Myxococcus hansupus: one gene and its partner. The protein of the gene in region 1 interacts with the protein of each later gene in a pairwise test. Links are inferred from orthologs where the notes say so. Each region holds a gene or a part of one and is shown in the gene's direction. Other genes may lie near its edges.

What was found.
Region 2: the proteins of A176_RS40610 (region 1) and clpA interact in binary tests that used the Escherichia coli proteins (3 or more experiments, as listed by UniProt). The link is inferred for Myxococcus hansupus from one-to-one orthologs.

Annotation. Positions count from the first base shown.
Region 1 is NZ_CP012109.1:5,890,049-5,898,443, reverse strand. Bases 2,598-5,530 are described here. They hold A176_RS40610 (response regulator), read left to right. Parts: upstream 2,598-2,956; coding sequence 2,957-5,104; downstream 5,105-5,530. Other genes in these bases: gor (glutathione-disulfide reductase), read left to right, coding at 5,227-5,530. Outside these bases: A176_RS40895 (RIO1 family regulatory kinase/ATPase domain-containing protein), read right to left, coding at 1-1,233; A176_RS22840 (EF-hand domain-containing protein), read left to right, coding at 1,626-2,237; more of gor, read left to right, coding at 5,531-6,645; A176_RS22825 (DNA polymerase beta superfamily protein), read left to right, coding at 6,724-8,019; A176_RS22820 (nucleotidyltransferase domain-containing protein), read left to right, coding at 8,016-8,395. UniProt on the Escherichia coli protein: Member of the two-component regulatory system UvrY/BarA involved in the regulation of carbon metabolism via the CsrA/CsrB regulatory system. Phosphorylates UvrY, probably via a four-step phosphorelay.
Region 2 is NZ_CP012109.1:1,008,718-1,017,150, reverse strand. The notes cover bases 1,716-4,686. They hold clpA (ATP-dependent Clp protease ATP-binding subunit ClpA), read left to right. Parts: upstream 1,716-2,037; coding sequence 2,038-4,335; downstream 4,336-4,686. Other genes in these bases: A176_RS04235 (methyl-accepting chemotaxis protein), read right to left, coding at 4,426-4,686; A176_RS04245 (ATP-dependent Clp protease adaptor ClpS), read left to right, coding at 1,716-2,034. Outside these bases: A176_RS04255 (hypothetical protein), read left to right, coding at 4-444; A176_RS04250 (GNAT family N-acetyltransferase), read left to right, coding at 511-1,671; more of A176_RS04245, read left to right, coding at 1,711-1,715; more of A176_RS04235, read right to left, coding at 4,687-6,021; A176_RS04230 (chemotaxis protein CheB), read right to left, coding at 6,095-7,168. UniProt on the Escherichia coli protein: ATP-dependent specificity component of the ClpAP protease. It directs the protease to specific substrates. It has unfoldase activity. The primary function of the ClpA-ClpP complex appears to be the degradation of unfolded or abnormal proteins.

The DNA of each region.
Region 1 (8,395 bases):
GCGCTGCTCATTCGGACCTGAGCGCCCGCTGCCACCCGCACGCTGCTCATTCGGACCCGAGCGCCCGTTGCCACCCGCGCGCTGCTCGTTCGGACCTGCGCGCCCAGCGCCACCACTGCCCGCGCGCTGTTCGTTCGGACCCGGGCGCGCACCGCCGCCCGTGCGCGGTCCACTCGGGGCAGGGCGCGAGGCGTTCCCACTGCCGCCACCCCGCGGAGGCGGTCTTCCACCTCCCGCGCCACGATTCCGTCCGCCCCTCGGCGGAGGCGCCGCGACGGCCGGCTTGCCTCGCTCACCACCGCCCTGCCGCAGCACCAGCGCTTCCAACTCACGAAGCTCCGCCTCGGCGGCCTCCTCGGGCGTCATGTCCCCCCGCGCAGGTGCCGCCGGCTCCACCGGAGCGGGCGCCGCGACAAAGGCCTCTTCACGCGGGGCCCGGAAGTCCTGCCCACGCGCGCCGCCACGGCCGTTGCGCCGAGGCCCTTCCCGGAAGTTGCCCGACGGCGTGAAGTCCGGCGTCAGCTCCCGCCGCACATAGGCATTCCAGATCTCCGCCGTGTCGCCCGCGGCGTTGAACAGCGAGGGCGCCGTGGCCGCGAGGAAGTTGCGGACGTTGTCCAGGTCGCGCCGGAAGTAGAACTCCGCGCGGTTGTTCCGAGCCGCCGCCACCGTCTGCGGGAAGTCGATGATGGTGGGCCCCTGATAGCTCATCAGGATGTTGTACGGAGACAGGTCGCCGTGGATGAGGTCCGCGCACAGCATGTTGATGACCTGACCGCGCAGGTCCACATACATGGCCAGGGCTTCCTCGGCCGTCCGGGGCGGTGCCTCCACCATGCGCGGTGCGGGGTGGCCTTCCGGATCCAGCACCACCTCCATGAGGAGGATGCCCTCGTAGAACATCACCGGTGTGGGCACGCGCACGCCCTGGGCGTGCAGCTTGTAGAGCGAGTCCGACTCGGCGCTCTTCCAGGCGTCCTCGGCGGCGTTCTGGCCGAAGCGGCTGCCCTTCTCCATGGCGCGACGCGTACGCGAATTGCGCACCTCGCGGCCTTCCCGGTAGCCCACGTTGTTGCGGAAGTTCCGCTCGTGGCGCTCCTTGTACAGCTTGGCCGCGACCACCTGGCCGGCATGCTGAACCAGCCATACCTCTGCTTCCTTGCCCGTCTTCAACTGGCCGATGATGGCTTCGATGATGCCGTCAGCCAGGAGGGTCTCTAGCGAGTCATTCATTCCGACGCGGGATTCCAATGGGGGCCGGGCAGGATTGTCGGCGCAACGGTAAGCGTGCGGGCGGCCCTGTTCGCGGCGCACGGCGGCATGTGAACATCTCGCGGCCCCTTCTTGCTACCAACACGGCGCGGCAAGCAGCCAGGGAGCCTGGCGGACGGCCTGCTAGCAGTTTGCATCCCGAGGCTCCAGCGGTACCAGGGCTTTGAAGGGATGGGGTGGGTCATCTTGGACCAAAACCCCGTCCCGGGGCAGGGCGTTCCCGCGCCCGTGATTTCGGCCGGGGGGGGCCCAAGGCGGCAAAGTGCGGCGGGAGGGTCGGCACTTACCGCGCTCGATGCTTGGACCCGCCGGAGGGAGCGCTACGATGCGCGCCGTCCAGGGAGGGGTTCATCATGGCGACGAAGTCACGCAAGACGGCTGTTGCGAAGAAGTCATCCCGGCGCGGTTCGACGGCCAAGAAGGCGGCGTCGAAGAAGGCCGCCAAGAAGGCCACGGCGAAGAAGGCCGCGCCCAAGAAGTCGGCGGCGAAGAAGGCGCCCGCGCGCAAGAAGTCCACGGCGAAGAAGGTCAGTACCAGGAAGGCGCCCGCGAAGAAGGCCGCGGCGAAGAAGGTCAGCGCCAGGAAGGCGCCCGCGAAGAAGGCCGCGGCGAAGAAGGCCCCCGCGCGCAAGCCGTCCGCGGCGAGGAAGTCGACGCGGTCCGCGACGGGCTCGTCGTTCGTCGAACAGGTGGAGACGACGTCCGCGGGCTTGCAGCCGCTGGCGCCCGTGCACGCGCCGGTGGATGAGTTCACCAGCACCGGCAACGAGGTGCTCGACATCTTCCAGCGCTACGACCGTGACCGGACGGGCACCATTGACCGGGCGGAGTTCGCGCGGCTGCTGGAGGCGCTGGGCCAGAACATCTCCGATGAAGAGCTGGAAATCGCGATCGACATCGTCGACACGGACCGCACCGGGAAGATTTCCTGGAACGAGTTCCGTGCGTGGTGGAACAGCCGCTGACGGCGCGCGACACGTCCGACCAGGACCGCGCTGCCCTCTGGCATGATGCGGTCCGAGCGGACCTTCATTCTCGCGGTAGGGGGAAGGGTGGCTGACCTGGGGTCGAGCGCACATACAGCGGTGTTCGAGCACTCCCGTGACGGGGTGCTCGTGCTGGATGCTGGGCAGAGAATCGTGGAGGTCAACCGCGCCGCGGAGCGAATCTTCGGGCCTCGCTCCGCGTACATGGGGCAGCCGGTGGCGGCGCTGCTCCCGGGTTGGCGTCCTCCCGAATCACGTGCCTCCGCGGACACCGCCCTCCGGGAAACGGAGCTGGCGGGCCAGCGTCCTGGAGGCGTCGGGCCCGCCGTCTACCTGCGCGTGCTGACCCTGCCGATTTCGGGCGAGCACGAGACGGGCTGGGTGCTGCAGCTCCAGGACATGACGGCGCGCCTGGAGGTGGAAGCGTCGCTGCGTCAGCAGAAGGAGTTCTTCGAGGCGGTGGTCATCAACAGCCCGGTGGCCATCATCACCATCACCCGTCAGTTCCGGGTGCTGTCGTGGAACCCGGAGGCGACGCGGCTGTTCGGGTACACGCCGGCGGAGGCGCTCGGAAAGCACATCTTCGACCTGGTGGCCTCCGAGCCGTCGGTGCTCCCGAGGCGGAGCTCGCGTCGCGGGAGGTCGTGCTGCGGGGGCGCCTGCACTCCGTCACGCGGCGGGTGCGCAAGGATGGCAGCGTGGTGGACGTGGAGCTGCGGGCACTGCCCGTCTCCGTGGGCGGCCGGCAGCTCGGCTTCATCGCCATCTACCACGACATCACGGACCTGGAGCGCGCGCGCAAGGCGGCTGAGGCGGCCAATCAGGCCAAGAGCCTCTTCCTGGCCACGATGAGCCACGAAATCCGCACGCCCATGAATGCCATCATCGGCATGACGGGCCTGCTCCTGGACCGCGCGTTGACGGAGGAGCAGCGCGACTTCGTCGCCACCATCCGGCAGAGCAGCGAGGCGCTGCTGACGCTGCTCAACGACGTGCTGGATTTCTCCAAGATCGAAGCGGGCCGCTTCGAGGCGGAGCTGCGCCCCTTCGACCTGCGCCAGTGCGTGGAGTCCGTGCTGGACCTGCTGGCCGTCCGCGCGAGCGAGAAGGGCCTGGACCTGGGCTGTGACATCGCGCCGCAGGTGCCGCAGATGTTGGTGGGCGATGCGTCGCGCATCCGCCAGGTGTTGCTCAACCTCGTGGGCAACGCGCTCAAGTTCACCGAGCATGGCGGGGCGGTGGTGAGCGTGGAGGGGGCGTCCGTGTCTGGCGCGGAGGGCGCGGCGGAATGGGCGCTGACCTTCAGCGTCCAGGACACCGGGCCCGGGATTCCCGAGGACCGCCGCGCGGGCCTGTTCCAGCCCTTCAACCAACTGGATGCCTCGGTGTCCCGCCGCTTCGGGGGCACGGGGTTGGGGTTGGCCATCTCCAAGCGGTTGGTGGAGGCCATGGGGGGCACCCTCTGGGTGGAGAGCGAGGGCATTGCCGGCCGGGGCACCACCTTCAGCTTCACCTTGCGCGCCCAGTCCGCGCCGCAGGCGTACGCGGTGCACCTGCGGCAGGAGCAGCCGCTGCTGCAGGGCCGCCGCGTGCTCATCGTGGATGACAACGCCCTCTTCCGGCGCCTCCTGGGGCGGCAGCTCCGGGCCTGGGGTGTCGAGCCGGTGGAGACGGCGTCGGGACCGGAGGCGCTGTCCCAGTTCCAGGCGGGCACCGGCTATGACGTCGTGCTCATCGACCACCACATGCCGGGAATGGATGGCACCGCCCTGGCCGAGCGCATCCGGCGGGAGGGGCAGGGGCTGCCCCTGTTGTTGCTGTCGACGCCGGGCCGACGGGGCAGTCCCCCCGAAGGGCTCTTCGCGGGGGTGTTGTCCCGTCCGCTGAAGACCTCGCAGCTCTACGACGCGTTGATTTCATGCTTCTCGCAGCACGTGCCGCCGGTGCCGGGAACGCGCGAGCTGCAGGCGTCCCGCGCGGGGCCCTTTCCGGGTGTGCGGCCCGGGGACTCCGTGCCGCTCGACATCCTCCTGGTGGAGGACAACGCGACCAACCAGAAGCTGGCGCTGCTGGTGTTGGAGCGGCTCGGCTACCGCGCCGACGTGGCCCTCAACGGCCGCCAGGCGCTGCATGCCGTTTCGCAGAAGCGCTACGACGTGGTGCTCATGGACCTGCAGATGCCGGAGATGGACGGCCTGGAGGCCACGCGCCGCATCCGGCAGGAGCTGCCGCCCCGGGCCCAGCCCTGGGTCATCGCGATGACGGCCAACGCCATGGACTCCGACCGCGAGCAGTGTTTCTCCGCGGGCATGGACGACTTCCTGGGCAAGCCCATCCGCGTGGATGCGCTGACCTCCGCGCTCCTCCGCTGCCAGGGGCGCCGCTCCGAGGCCGCGCCCGAGCGGCGTGCCAGCACCGCCACCGTGGCGACGCCCCTGTCGACGCTCATGGACGGGCTTCCCGAGGCGGCCCGCATCGAAGGGCTGGAGCCCACCGCGCTCGCGCGGCTGTGGTCGGAGCTGGGGGCGCAGGCCGGGCTGGTGCTGCCAGAGCTCATCGACACCGCGCTGAACAGCATGCCGGCCCTGCTCGAGGACGCCTACGCCGCCCTCGCCCGGGGGCACGCGGATGACCTGGGCCGCGCGGCGCACACGCTCAAGTCGAACGCGGCCTGGTTTGGCGCCACCGCGCTGGAGGCCCATGCCCGCGCCGTCGAGCAGCAGGCGGACACCGGGAACCTGGGCGACATGGAGGGGCGGCTGGCGCGTTGCCGGACGGAGTTGGAGGCCGCCCGCGTGTTGCTCGGCCGCCTGAGGGACAGCGTCCAGGCCTTGTCGAGGGGCTGACATGTGGCGGGCCGGCGCCCGTGATTTGCGCGCGGGGGCCGCACGTCTCGGGTGCCGAAAGGCCTGTCCGGAGGCTATCTCTGCGGGACCTTCGCGGACGCCTCCGAGGAGATGGAGAGACCATGGCCCGTTACGACTTCGACGTGTTCACCCTTGGCGGCGGTTCTGGCGGCGTGGCGGCCAGCCGCAGGGCGGGGGCCCACGGCGCCCGGGTCGCCCTCTGTGAAGACCGCGACCTGGGGGGCACCTGTGTCCACCGCGGCTGTGTGCCCAAGAAGCTGTTGGTCTACGGCGCGCACTTCCGCGAGGAGTTCCAGGACGCGGAGGGCTACGGCTGGACGCTCCAGGAGCCGGTGTTCACCTGGCGCAAGCTGCTGGCCGCGAAGGACAAGGAGCTGGACCGGCTGGGCGGGGTGTACGCGCGGCTGCTGCGCGACTCCGGCGTGACGGTGGTGGAGGGGCGCGGGCGCGTCGTGGACGCCCACACGGTGGAGGTGGCGGGGAAGCAGTACACGGCGGAGCGCATCCTGATTGCCACGGGCTCCCGGCCCTACCTGCCGCAGGACATCACGGGCATCGAGCACGCCATCACCTCGGACGACGCGCTGTCCTTCGCGGAGCTGCCCAAGCGGCTGGCCATCGTCGGGGCGGGGTACATCGGCGTGGAGCTCGCGGGCATCTTCCACGGCCTGGGCTCGCACGTGACGATGTTGATTCGCGGCGCGAGCGTGCTGGGCGGCTTCGATGAGGACGTGCGCTCGTTCCTCACGGAGGAGATGCGCAAGAAGGGCATCGAGCTGATGACGGACACCTTCATCCGGGACATCGAGAAGCGCGAGGACGGCGGGGTGAGCCTGCTGACGGGCGGTGGTGAGACGGTGGAGGCGGACGCGGTGCTCTTCGCCACCGGCCGGATTCCCAACACGGCGCAGTTGGGACTGGAGGAGGCGGGCGTGGTGCTGGACGCGCGCGGCGCGGTGGTGGTGGACGAGTGGTCGCGCAGCTCGGTGGAGAGCATCTACGCGGTGGGGGACGTCACCGACCGCATCAACCTCACGCCGGTGGCCATCGCAGAGGGGCGGGCCCTGGCGGAGACGCTCTTCAACGACAACCCGATGCAGATGGACCACACCAACGTGCCGTCCGCCGTCTTCAGCCAGCCCCCCGTGGCCTCCGTGGGCCTGACGGAGCTGGAGGCGAAGGAGCGGCTGGGCAAGCTGGACATCTACGTCACCAGCTTCCGGCCCATGAAGCACACGCTGAGCGGCCGCAACGAGCGCACCATGATGAAGGTGGTGGTGGAGCGCGAGTCCAACCGGGTGGTCGGCTGCCACATGGTGGGGGCGGACGCCCCGGAAATCATTCAGGGGCTGGCGGTGGCGGTGAAGTGCGGCGTCACCAAGAAGCAGCTCGACGCCACGGTGGGCATCCACCCCACGGCGGCCGAGGAGTTCGTCACCCTGCGCGACAAGCGGCCGGACCCCGACGAGCGTCTGGCCGCCGAGCTGGGCCATGATGCGGCGGTGCCGCCCCGGCGCTGACGCGGGGACGGCGAGTCAGTCTCGCGGCCGTCCCCGCGTCCCTGGGCGGCTTTGCGGTACCCCACCTCGAGGTGCGCCATGAGTGATTCCCCAACGGACCCATCCGCCCCTGGCGCTGTGCGCATCCGGGGGCTGGAGCAGGTGGACCGGCTGTCCGTGCCGCTCCCTCACGGTACCGAGGTGACGACCCGCGTGGAGCGCCTGGCCTCGGGGGGCCGGCGCATCCCCCAGGGCGTGGTGGGCCGGGTGGTCCGCGCGCACGACGGAGGCTTCGACGTGCAGATTGTCGGCGTGGGCGAAATCTGGTTCGCGCGGGATGAGTTGGTGCCCCGGCGCCCGGGACAGGTGCAGTTCGCCCAGCGCCGCGAGGCGGCGTGGACGGCCCTGACGCCGTGTGTGGTGCTGGAGACGCGCGTGGGGAGCCACGCGTGGGGATTGGCCGACGAGCGCTCGGACGTGGATGTGCGCGGCGTGTTCGCGCTGCCGCTGCCGTGGACCTTCGGCCTGACGGAGGCCCCCAAGGATTTGGTGAGCGCGGATGGCAGCACCACGTACTGGGAGGTCCACAAGCTGGTGGAGCAGGCGCTGCGCGCGGACCCGAACACGCTGGAGACGCTCTTCGTCCCAGGCGCCAAGGCGGTGGATGTCATCGGCGAGTGGCTGCTGGAGGAGCGCGACGCCTTCGTGTCCAAGGCCTTGTTCGGCAGCTTCGGGCGCTATGCCATGAGCCAGCTCGACAAGCTCACGCGCAGCCAGCGGTTGGCGGAGCATCGGGACTTGCTGCTGGCGTGGCTGTGCGATGAGCCCGCGCCGGACCTGGATGAAGTGGCGCGCCGGCTGTCGGCGGTGTCGCCGCGCGAGGCCCCGACGCCTCAGGATGCGCTGCTGGCGGCGAAGACGTACGTGAAGCAGCTCTATCGTTCGCTCTGGGACCAGGGCTTGCTGGCCGCCAACGACTTCAAGGCGCTCACCGCGTATGCGCGTGGCGGAGGGCAGCGGCCTCCGTCCGCGCGCGAGCTGCGGCCGAAGAATGCCTACAACCTGCTGCGGCTGGTGGCCACGGCGACGGGCTGGCTGCGGGAAGGCGTGCCCACCTTCGAGGCCTCGGGGGCGCTGAAGGCGCGGCTGCTGGACATCAAGGGAGGCCGCGTCCCGCTGGAGGAGGTGCTGCGGGACGCGGAGGCCCTGGCGCCGGACCTGGAAGCCGCGCACCGGGACAGCCGGTTGCCGGAGCATCCGGACTATGCGCGCGCGGATCGGTTGCTCCGGCGCGTGGGTGAGGAAGTCGCGCGGCGTTGGGTGTTGAAGGCCCCGGGCCCCCTGGGGCGCGATGCCCCGGACGCCCCGGCCATGACGTGGAAGGAGCTGGAATGAAGGGCACCTTGACGGAACATCAGCGCGCCGTGGCGGACCGGGTCCTCGACGAGGAGTCGAGCCGCCGCGCGCACCTGGTCGTGTCGCTCTCCGGCGCGCACGCCTATGGCTTCCCCTCGCCGGACAGCGACCTGGACCTGAAGTCCATCCACATCGCGCCCACCTCCATGCTGCTCGGCCTTCAGCCGTCGCACATCCCCACCGAGCGACTGGAGGTGCTGGACGGCGTGGAGGTGGACTACTCGTCCAACGAGCTGCTGCCCGTGCTCCAGGGCCTCCTGCAGGGCAACGGGAACTACCTGGAGCGGGTGCTGGGCGCCATCCCGCTGCGAGGCTCCCCGGAGCTGGAGTCCCTCCGGCCGCTCGCGCGCGCCGC
Region 2 (8,433 bases), 4.9 Mb from region 1 along the record:
CGCGTGTCCTATCCACCCAGACTGGCCCACCTCGCCACCCGCGCCGTGGTGGTCGCGAAGCTCGCCCCCACCTACGCGCAGGCCCATCACATCGACGAGGAAGAAGCGGCGCAGCGGCTGTCCAGCGCGCTCGCCGGCCGGATGCTGCCCTCGCTGTTGGAGTCCACCTGGACGGCCATGCGCGGCACCGCGAAGCGGCTCACCGACGACGGGCTGGTGGAGAAGGTGGCCACCACCCTGGGGGAGCGGCCCATGCGGCCGGGGCGGATGGCCCAGGTGGGTCCGGCGCTCAGCGCCTTCTTCATCCTGGTGGACCTGGAGGTGGGCACCGCGGGTGACGCCGCGCGGCGGGTGATGGAATCGGACGAGGGCCGCCGACGCGGGGCCGAGGGACTGGCGGAAGCCGGACGCTTCCTCGCCGCGGAGCTGACTCGCGGGAAGTAGTCCCGGTCCGCCGTGGCAGGAGCGGGCACGCATCGTTATAGGCTCGCCCTGGCCCAGGCACCGACGATGTCCACCCCGCTCCCCACGACGCTGCGCATCCTGCGCTCCCTCACCGAAATCCCCCGCGCCGCGTGGGATGCGCTGGTGGACGCCCAGGCGGTGCCCTTCCTGGAGTGGACGTTCCTCCACGCGCTGGAGGAGAGCGGCTGTGCGGTGCCGGAGCGGGGCTGGCATCCCCGCCACCTGACGCTCTGGCGCGGCGCGCGCCTGGTGGCCGCCGCGCCCGCGTACCTCAAGGACGACAGCGACGGCGAGTTCGTCTTCGACAGCCCCTGGGCCACCGCCGCCGAGCGCGCGGGCCTGCGCTACTACCCGAAGCTCGTCCTCGCCGTGCCCTTCACGCCCGCCACCGGCCGCCGCGTGCTGGTGGCCCCGGGCGAGGACCGCCCCGCGCGCGAGGCGGAGCTGTACGCCGCCGCCCACGAGTACGCCCGCGCCGAGCGCCTGTCCGGCATCCACGTCCTCTTCCCCACCGAGGACGAGCTGCCCGTCCTGGAGGCCCAGGGCTTCGCGGTGCGGCTCGGCGTCCAGTACCACTGGCGCAACCGCGGCTACCGCACGCTGGACGACTTCCTGGCCCGCTTCCACGCGCGGCGCCGGCACCAGCTCCGCCGGGAGATGCGCGCGTTGGGCGAGCGCGGCTTCGAGGTGCGCACGCTGCGCGGCGACGCCCTGGCGGACGTGGACGCGGACACCGTCTACCGCCTGTACGCCACCACGGTGGACAAGTATCCGTGGGGCCAGCGCTTCCTCACCCCGGACTTCTTCGCCCGCCTGCTCGCCCGCTTCCGGCACCGCTGCGAGTGGGTGGAGGCGCGCCGGGAAGGCCGCCTGGTGGCCGGTGCGTTCAACTTCACCGGTGCCAATGTCCTGTATGGCCGTTATTGGGGGGGCTTCGAGGAGCACCCCTTCCTGCACTTCAACGTCTGCCTGTACCACCCCGTGGCGGAGGGCATCGCCCAGGGGCTGGCGCGCTTCGAGCCGGGCGCGGGGGGCGAGCACAAGCTCACCCGGGGTTTCGAGCCGCACCTCACGTACAGTGCCCACCTGCTCCTGCACCCGGGCATGGACAAGGCGGTGCGCGGCTTCCTGGCCCACGAGCGGGCAGCCGTCGAAGGGAGCCTGCCCCAGTGGCGGGCCGAAACAGGTTTCAAGGAGGGGGACTGAACGTCCCTCGGCTGTTCAGCAAGGGAGTCCGAACGACTTATGGCGCAGAAGCATGAGCACGATACCTCCGTCATCACGGAGACCGTCCCCAAGCAGAAGCTCAAGAAACCGCCGCTCTACAAGGTGCTCCTGCACAACGACAACTACACGACCCGGGAGTTCGTCGTGGCCGTGCTGAGGGAGGTCTTCCACAAGTCGGAGACGGATGCCGTGCAGATCATGCTGCACGTTCATTACAACGGTGTCGGGGTGGCCGGCGTTTATACATACGACGTCGCCGAAACGAAGATTGAGACGGTGGAGGCCGCGGCGAAGGAGAACGACATGCCGCTGCGGCTCTCCATGGAACCCGAGGAAGGTTGAAACGTGGCAGGACCGCTGATTGCCAAAGAGCTGCAGGCCAGCTTCCGCACCGCCCTGGATGAGGCGCGGAAGATGCGCCACGAATACCTGACGCTGGAACACCTGCTCCTGGCCCTCACCAAGGACGCTCGCACGCGCGAGGTCCTCAAGGGGTGCGGAGCCAACGTGAAGCAACTCCAGGAGCGCCTGGAGTCCTTCCTGGAAGAGACAGTTGAACGGCTGCCCGACGGCGTGGACGCCGAGCCCCAGCAGACCATCGGCGTGGAGCGCGTGCTCCACCGCGCCGCCATGCACGCGCTGTCCGCCGAGCAGAAGCTCATCGACGGCGGGGACGTGCTGGTGGCCCTGTTCCGCGAGGACGAGAGCCACGCGCTCTACCTGCTCCAACAGGAGGGCGTCACCCGGTTGGATTTGCTCAACTACATCTCCCACGGCGTCACCAAGGACGGCGAGGAGGGTGAGGGTGAGGACGGCACGGGTGGCCACGCCGCCCCCGCGGGCGATGACGAGGAGGGCGAAGCGCCGAAGAAGAGCCCGCTCGAGGCCTACACCGTGCAGCTCAACATCGAGGCCCAGGAAGGTCGAATCGACCCGCTCATCGGCCGCGAGAAGGAGCTGGAGCGCACCATCCAGGTGCTCTGCCGCCGCCGGAAGAACAACCCGCTCTACGTGGGCGAGGCGGGCGTGGGCAAGACGGCCATCGCCGAAGGGCTGGCGCTGCACATCCACGAGGGCCGCGTCCCCGAGGTGCTGAAGGACGCCGTCGTCTACTCGCTGGACATGGGCGCGCTGCTGGCGGGCACCAAGTTCCGCGGCCAGTTCGAGGAGCGGCTCAAGGGCGTGCTCAAGGCCCTGAAGGAGCAGCCGAACGCCATCCTCTTCATCGACGAAATCCACACCATCGTCGGCGCTGGCGCCACCAGCGGCGGCTCCATGGATGCGTCCAACCTGCTCAAGCCCGCGCTGGCCAGCGGCCGGCTGCGGTGCATCGGCTCCACGACGTATCAGGAGTACAAGTCCGCCTTCGAGCGGGACCGGGCCCTGTCGCGGCGCTTCCAGAAGATTGAAGTGGGCGAGCCCTCCATCGAGGACACCGTCCTCATCCTGGAGGGCCTGAAGAGCCGCTACGAGGAGCACCACGGGGTGAAGTACCAGCCCGAGGCCATCCGCGCGGCGGCGGAGCTGTCCGCCAAGCACATCAACGACCGCTTCCTGCCGGACAAGGCCATCGACGTCATCGACGAGACGGGCTCGGCGGAGCGGCTCAAGCCGGAGGGCCAGCGCTCCAACACCGTCACCGGCGCGGACGTGGAGGCCGTCGTCGCGAAGATGGCGCGCATCCCCGCCAAGAGCGTGTCCGCCAGCGAGGGCGTGCAGCTCCAGAACCTGGAGAAGGACCTCCAGGGCGTCATCTTCGGGCAGGACCCGGCCATCAAGGACCTGGTCAGCGCCATCATGCTGGCGCGCTCCGGCCTGCGCGCGCCGGAGAAGCCCATTGGCTCGTTCCTCTTCTCCGGCCCCACGGGCGTGGGCAAGACGGAGCTGGCCAAGCAGCTCGCGCAGTCGTTGGGCGTGGAGTTCCTGCGCTACGACATGAGCGAGTACTCGGAGAAGCACACCGTGAGCCGGCTCATCGGCGCGCCTCCGGGCTACGTCGGCTTCGACCAGGGCGGTCTGCTCACGGACGCCGTGCGCAAGCACCCCTATGCCGTCGTGGTGCTGGATGAAATCGAGAAGGCCCACCCGGACCTCTTCAACATCCTGCTCCAGGTGATGGACCACGCGACGCTGACGGACAACAACGGCCGCAAGGCCGACTTCCGCAACATCGTCCTCATCCTCACCACCAACGCCGGCGCCCAGGAGATGAGCACCAAGGCCATGGGCTTCGGTGACCTCACGAAGCCCGCGGACGCCACCCGCGCGAAGAAGGCGATTGAGCGCACCTTCACGCCGGAGTTCCGCAACCGCCTGGACGGGTGGATTCTCTTCTCCGGCCTGCCGCCCGAGGTCATCCTCAAGGTGGTGGACAAGGAAGTGCGCCTGCTCCAGAAGATGCTGGAAGAGAAGAAGGTGAAGCTGGCGCTGACGCCCGCCGCCCGCGCGTGGCTGGCCGAGCACGGCTACGACCCGGCCTTCGGCGCGCGGCCCATGGCCCGGCTGGTGGACAACTCGCTGAAGAAGCCGCTGGCCCAGGCGCTCCTCTTTGGCGACCTGAAGAATGGCGGCACCGCCCACTACGACGTGGAAGGTGAGAGCCTCAAGTTGAGTACGGAGCCCGCCACCGCCGAGGTGGCGTAGGCCCCCTGCCCGCGCTGGCCGCGGACATGACAAGGCCCCGGTCCCCTCAAGTGGGAGCCGGGGCCTTCGTCTTTCCAGCGAGCCGCGGGGTTACTCGACGCGGTAGCTCTTCACCGCGCTGGAGAGCTGCTCGGAGATGATTTGCAGCGTGGTGGCGGCCTCGCCGGTGGAGCCGATGCGGGCCACCGTCTCGTCCATCATCTTGGACAAGTCATTCACGGCCAGGGTGATTTGATTGATGCCCACGTTCTGCTGGCTCACCGCGGCGGCAATCTGGCGGACGGCGGCGGCGTTGTCCTGGACGATGGAGGACAGCTCCCGCAGGTTCTGCCCGCTGGTGCGCACCTGGGCCAGGCCCGACTCCATGCGCTCGGCGCCGCGCTCCGTGATTCGCACCGCGGCCGACACCTGGCTGGCGATGTCGTCCAGCAGCTCGCGCACGCGCGTGGTGGCTTCGATGGACTGGTCCGCCAGGGCGCGGATTTCGCGCGCCACCACGCCAAAGCCCTTGCCGTGCTCGCCGGAGCGGACGGACTCGATGGCGGCGTTGAGCGCCAGCATGTTGGACTGGTCCGCCAGGTCCTTCACCGTCTGGGTGATGCCGCCAATCTGCTGCGTGCGCTCGCCCAGCTCGACGATTTTCTGCGCAATCTCCCCCACCTGGACGCGGATGTCGTTGAGCCCCGCCATGGTGAGCTCGATGGACTCCTCACCCGACTTGGCCAGCGTGTCGGCGCGCTCGGCCACCGACAGGACGCTCTCCGCCTTCTGCGCGGCCAGCATGGAGGTCTGCTTGATTTCCTGCGCCGTGACTTGCGTCTCCTGCAGCGCCGCGGCCTGCCGGGAGATGGTCTGCGCCTGCTCGGTGGAGGACGTGTTGAGGTGCTCGGTGGACTGGGTGAGCGCCACCGCCGCCTGCTGGAGATTGACGGTCACCTCCCGCAGCCGGCTCACCATCTGCGAGAAGGAGCTGGCCAGCCGGCCCACCTCGTCCCCGCTCTTCACCTGGATGGGCCGCGTCAAGTCACCGGACTCCACGATGTGGCCGGCCACCTCCGTCAAACTCTTGAGCGGGCCCACGATGCTGCGGCCGAACAGCGCGGACACCGCCACGCCCACCGCCACCAGCAACACCGCGAAGCCCACCATGCGCACGCGCAGGCCGGACACCAGGGTGTCGATGTGGTCCCTCGACACGCCCACGTGCACCGCGCCCAGGCGGCCGCCGGCCACCGGCGCCACCACGTCCAGGGCGCGCAGGTGCTGGCCGCCCGCCTCCACGTCCAGCACGGAGCCCGCGCCCGACGTGGTGACGGCCTCCTTCAGCGCCTCCGGGAAGCCGTCCGTGAAGGTGTGGGCCACCACGTTGCCGGCCGAGTCCTGGATGAAGGCATAGGCCAGGTCCGAGTGGCCGGTGCTGGAGTCCAGCATGGGCTGCAGCGCGCTGGCGCCCGCCACCACGCCCTGCTCGGCGGCCACCGCGAGCCCCCGGGCCACGTGCCGGCCGGCCCCCAGGTAGCTGTCCACCAGGTCGCTCTCCAGACGCCGCGTGGCGACCCCGGTGAGCAGGGCGGCCGCCGTCGCGCTGATGAGCGCCGTGACGAGGACGAACTTGGGTGCCAGCCCCAGCGACTGGCGGAACTGCTGCGACAACTGGGTGGCGAAGGATTGCTGCGGGAGGCTCACGAAATCACCGCCGGGGAAGCGACGTCAGGACGGCCCCCGCGCGGAGGCGGGCCGTTGAAGCACGGACAAGGGCTCACCGGGGGGGACCTCCGCCCTCGGTGCGTCCGCCCCGGAAGGGCGCGAACGTACAACTCTGGAGGATGAGCTCCGCCACCGAGGCCAGGGGCACTCCCTGGTCGGTGGCCTTCAATTCGATGGCGGCGCGAGGCATGCCGAAGACGACGGAGGACGCCTCGTCCTGGGAGAAGGTGACGCCGCCCGCCTTGCGGACGGCCAGGAGGCCCCGCGCGCCGTCCTCCCCCATGCCGGTGAGCACCACGCCGCCGCTGCGCCGCCCGAAGGCGGAGGCCAGCGACAACAGCATCAGGTCTCCGCTGGGGCACGGACCGCCCCGGCTGAGCTGCAGCCGCGCCAGCCCCGCCGCGTCCACCAGCAGGTCATGCCCGTCCAGCGGGAAGTACACGTGACCGGGCTCCAGCCGCTCCCCGTCCTTGGCGATGGCCACCGGCAGCGGCGTCACCTGGGACAGCCAGCGCACCATGCCCTGCGTGAAGCCCACGGTGATGTGCTGGGCGATGAGCAGCGGCACGGGCAACGAGCGGGGCAGCTTGGACAGCACCTCCGCCAGCGCGGGCGGGCCACCCGTCGAGGCCACCACGCCGAAGATGTCCACCCGGGCGCCCGAGGGCAGCGGCGGCGCCACGGCGGCGCGCGCGCGGCGGGAGATGACGGGCACCTCCGCCATCAGGCACACCGAGTGCGCCAAATCCCGGCCCCAGCGACGCAGCTCCTCCGCGTTCGTCACGTTGGGCTTGCCGATGAGCTCCAGCGCGCCGGCGCTCATGGCCTGGAAGCCCAGGTCCACGCCGCGCTGCTCGGCCACCGCGCTCACCACCAGGATGCGCGCGGGGGACTGCGACATGATGGCGGCGATGGCCCCCGGTCCATCCAGGCCCGGCAGCAGCAGGTCCATGGTGATGACGTCGGGACGCAGCAGGCGCGCCAACTGCACCGCGCGGTTGCCGTCCCCCGCCCGGCCCACGACCTCGATGCGCGGCTCCTCCGTGAGGAGGGCCGTCAGCATGTTCGCCATGGTGGGCGAGTCGTCCACCACGAGGACCCGGATGGGGGGCCGCTTGACGCTCACGCGCGACTCCCCCGGCGGCTCATGACGTCGAGCACCTCGGCCAGGAGACGGCCCGCGGCGCACTCACGCTTGCTCAGATACCCGTCCGCCCCCGCCTTCAGGCCCCGCTCGCGCGCCACCGCGCTGTCGTGCGCGGAGACGAGGATGACAGGCAGCGACGCCGTCTCCGACCGCTCCCGCAGCTTCGCGATGAGCTGGATGCCGTCCATCTCCTCCATGTCCAGGTCGCAGATGACGACGTCGTAGGTGTCCGTGGCCAGCCGGTCCAGGGCCCGCGCCCCGCTGGCCGCCAGGTGCACCGTGAAACCGCCCGCCTCCAGCATGGCCCGGTGCAGCGCCCGCGCGGTGAGCGAGTCGTCCACCACCAGCGCCCGGCGCTGCGCCGTCACCTGCACCTGCACCGTCTCCGTCACCAGCCAGTCCGGACGGCAGATGAGCAAGAGCTCGCCCCGGCTGAGCGTGGCCGCGCCCTGCCAGGCGGGCACGTCGCGCACCTCGGACGGCAGCGGGCGGATGACCAAATCACGGTCCCCCACCACCGCGTCCACCACCAGCGCCACGCGCTTGCCACCGCTCTGCACGATGAGCAGCGGCTGCCCCTCCGCCGGAGGCGCCAGGGCCCGCAGGCCGAGCCGCGCGCCCAGGTCCACCACCGACACGAGCTGCCCCTGGTACTCCAGGTGGGCCCGGCGCTTGCCCAGGCGCAGCGACTCCGCGCGCGCGAGCTGCGTGGCCTCCACGGCCAGCATCGGCAGGCCCACGAGCTGCTCCAGCACGCGCACCACCAGCACCGGCGAGCTGCCCAGGTCCGTGGGCAGCGTCAGCATGAAGCGCGTGCCCTGCCCCGGCGTGCTGGCCACCTCGATGCGGCCCTGCAGCCCCTCCACCGACGCGCGCACCGCGTCCAGGCCCACGCCGCGGCCGGAGGTGTCCGTCACGTCCGTGCGGGTGCTGAAGCCCGGCCGGAAGATGAGGTCGCGGAGCTGGTTGTCGTTGAACCGCGCCGTCTCCTCGGCGGTGACGACGCCGCGCTGCTCGGCCAGCCGGCGCACCGTCTCCACGTCGATGCCGGCGCCGTCATCCGACGCCTCCAGGTAGAGCAGGTTGCCCTGCTGCTCCACGCGCAGCGTGAGCGCGCCCTCGTGGTGCTTGCCCGCGCGCTCGCGGTCCGCCGGCAGCTCCAGGCCGTGGTCCACCGCGTTGCGCAGCAGGTGCACCAGCGCGCCCTGCAGCTTCTCCAGCAGACGCCGGTCCAACGACACCTC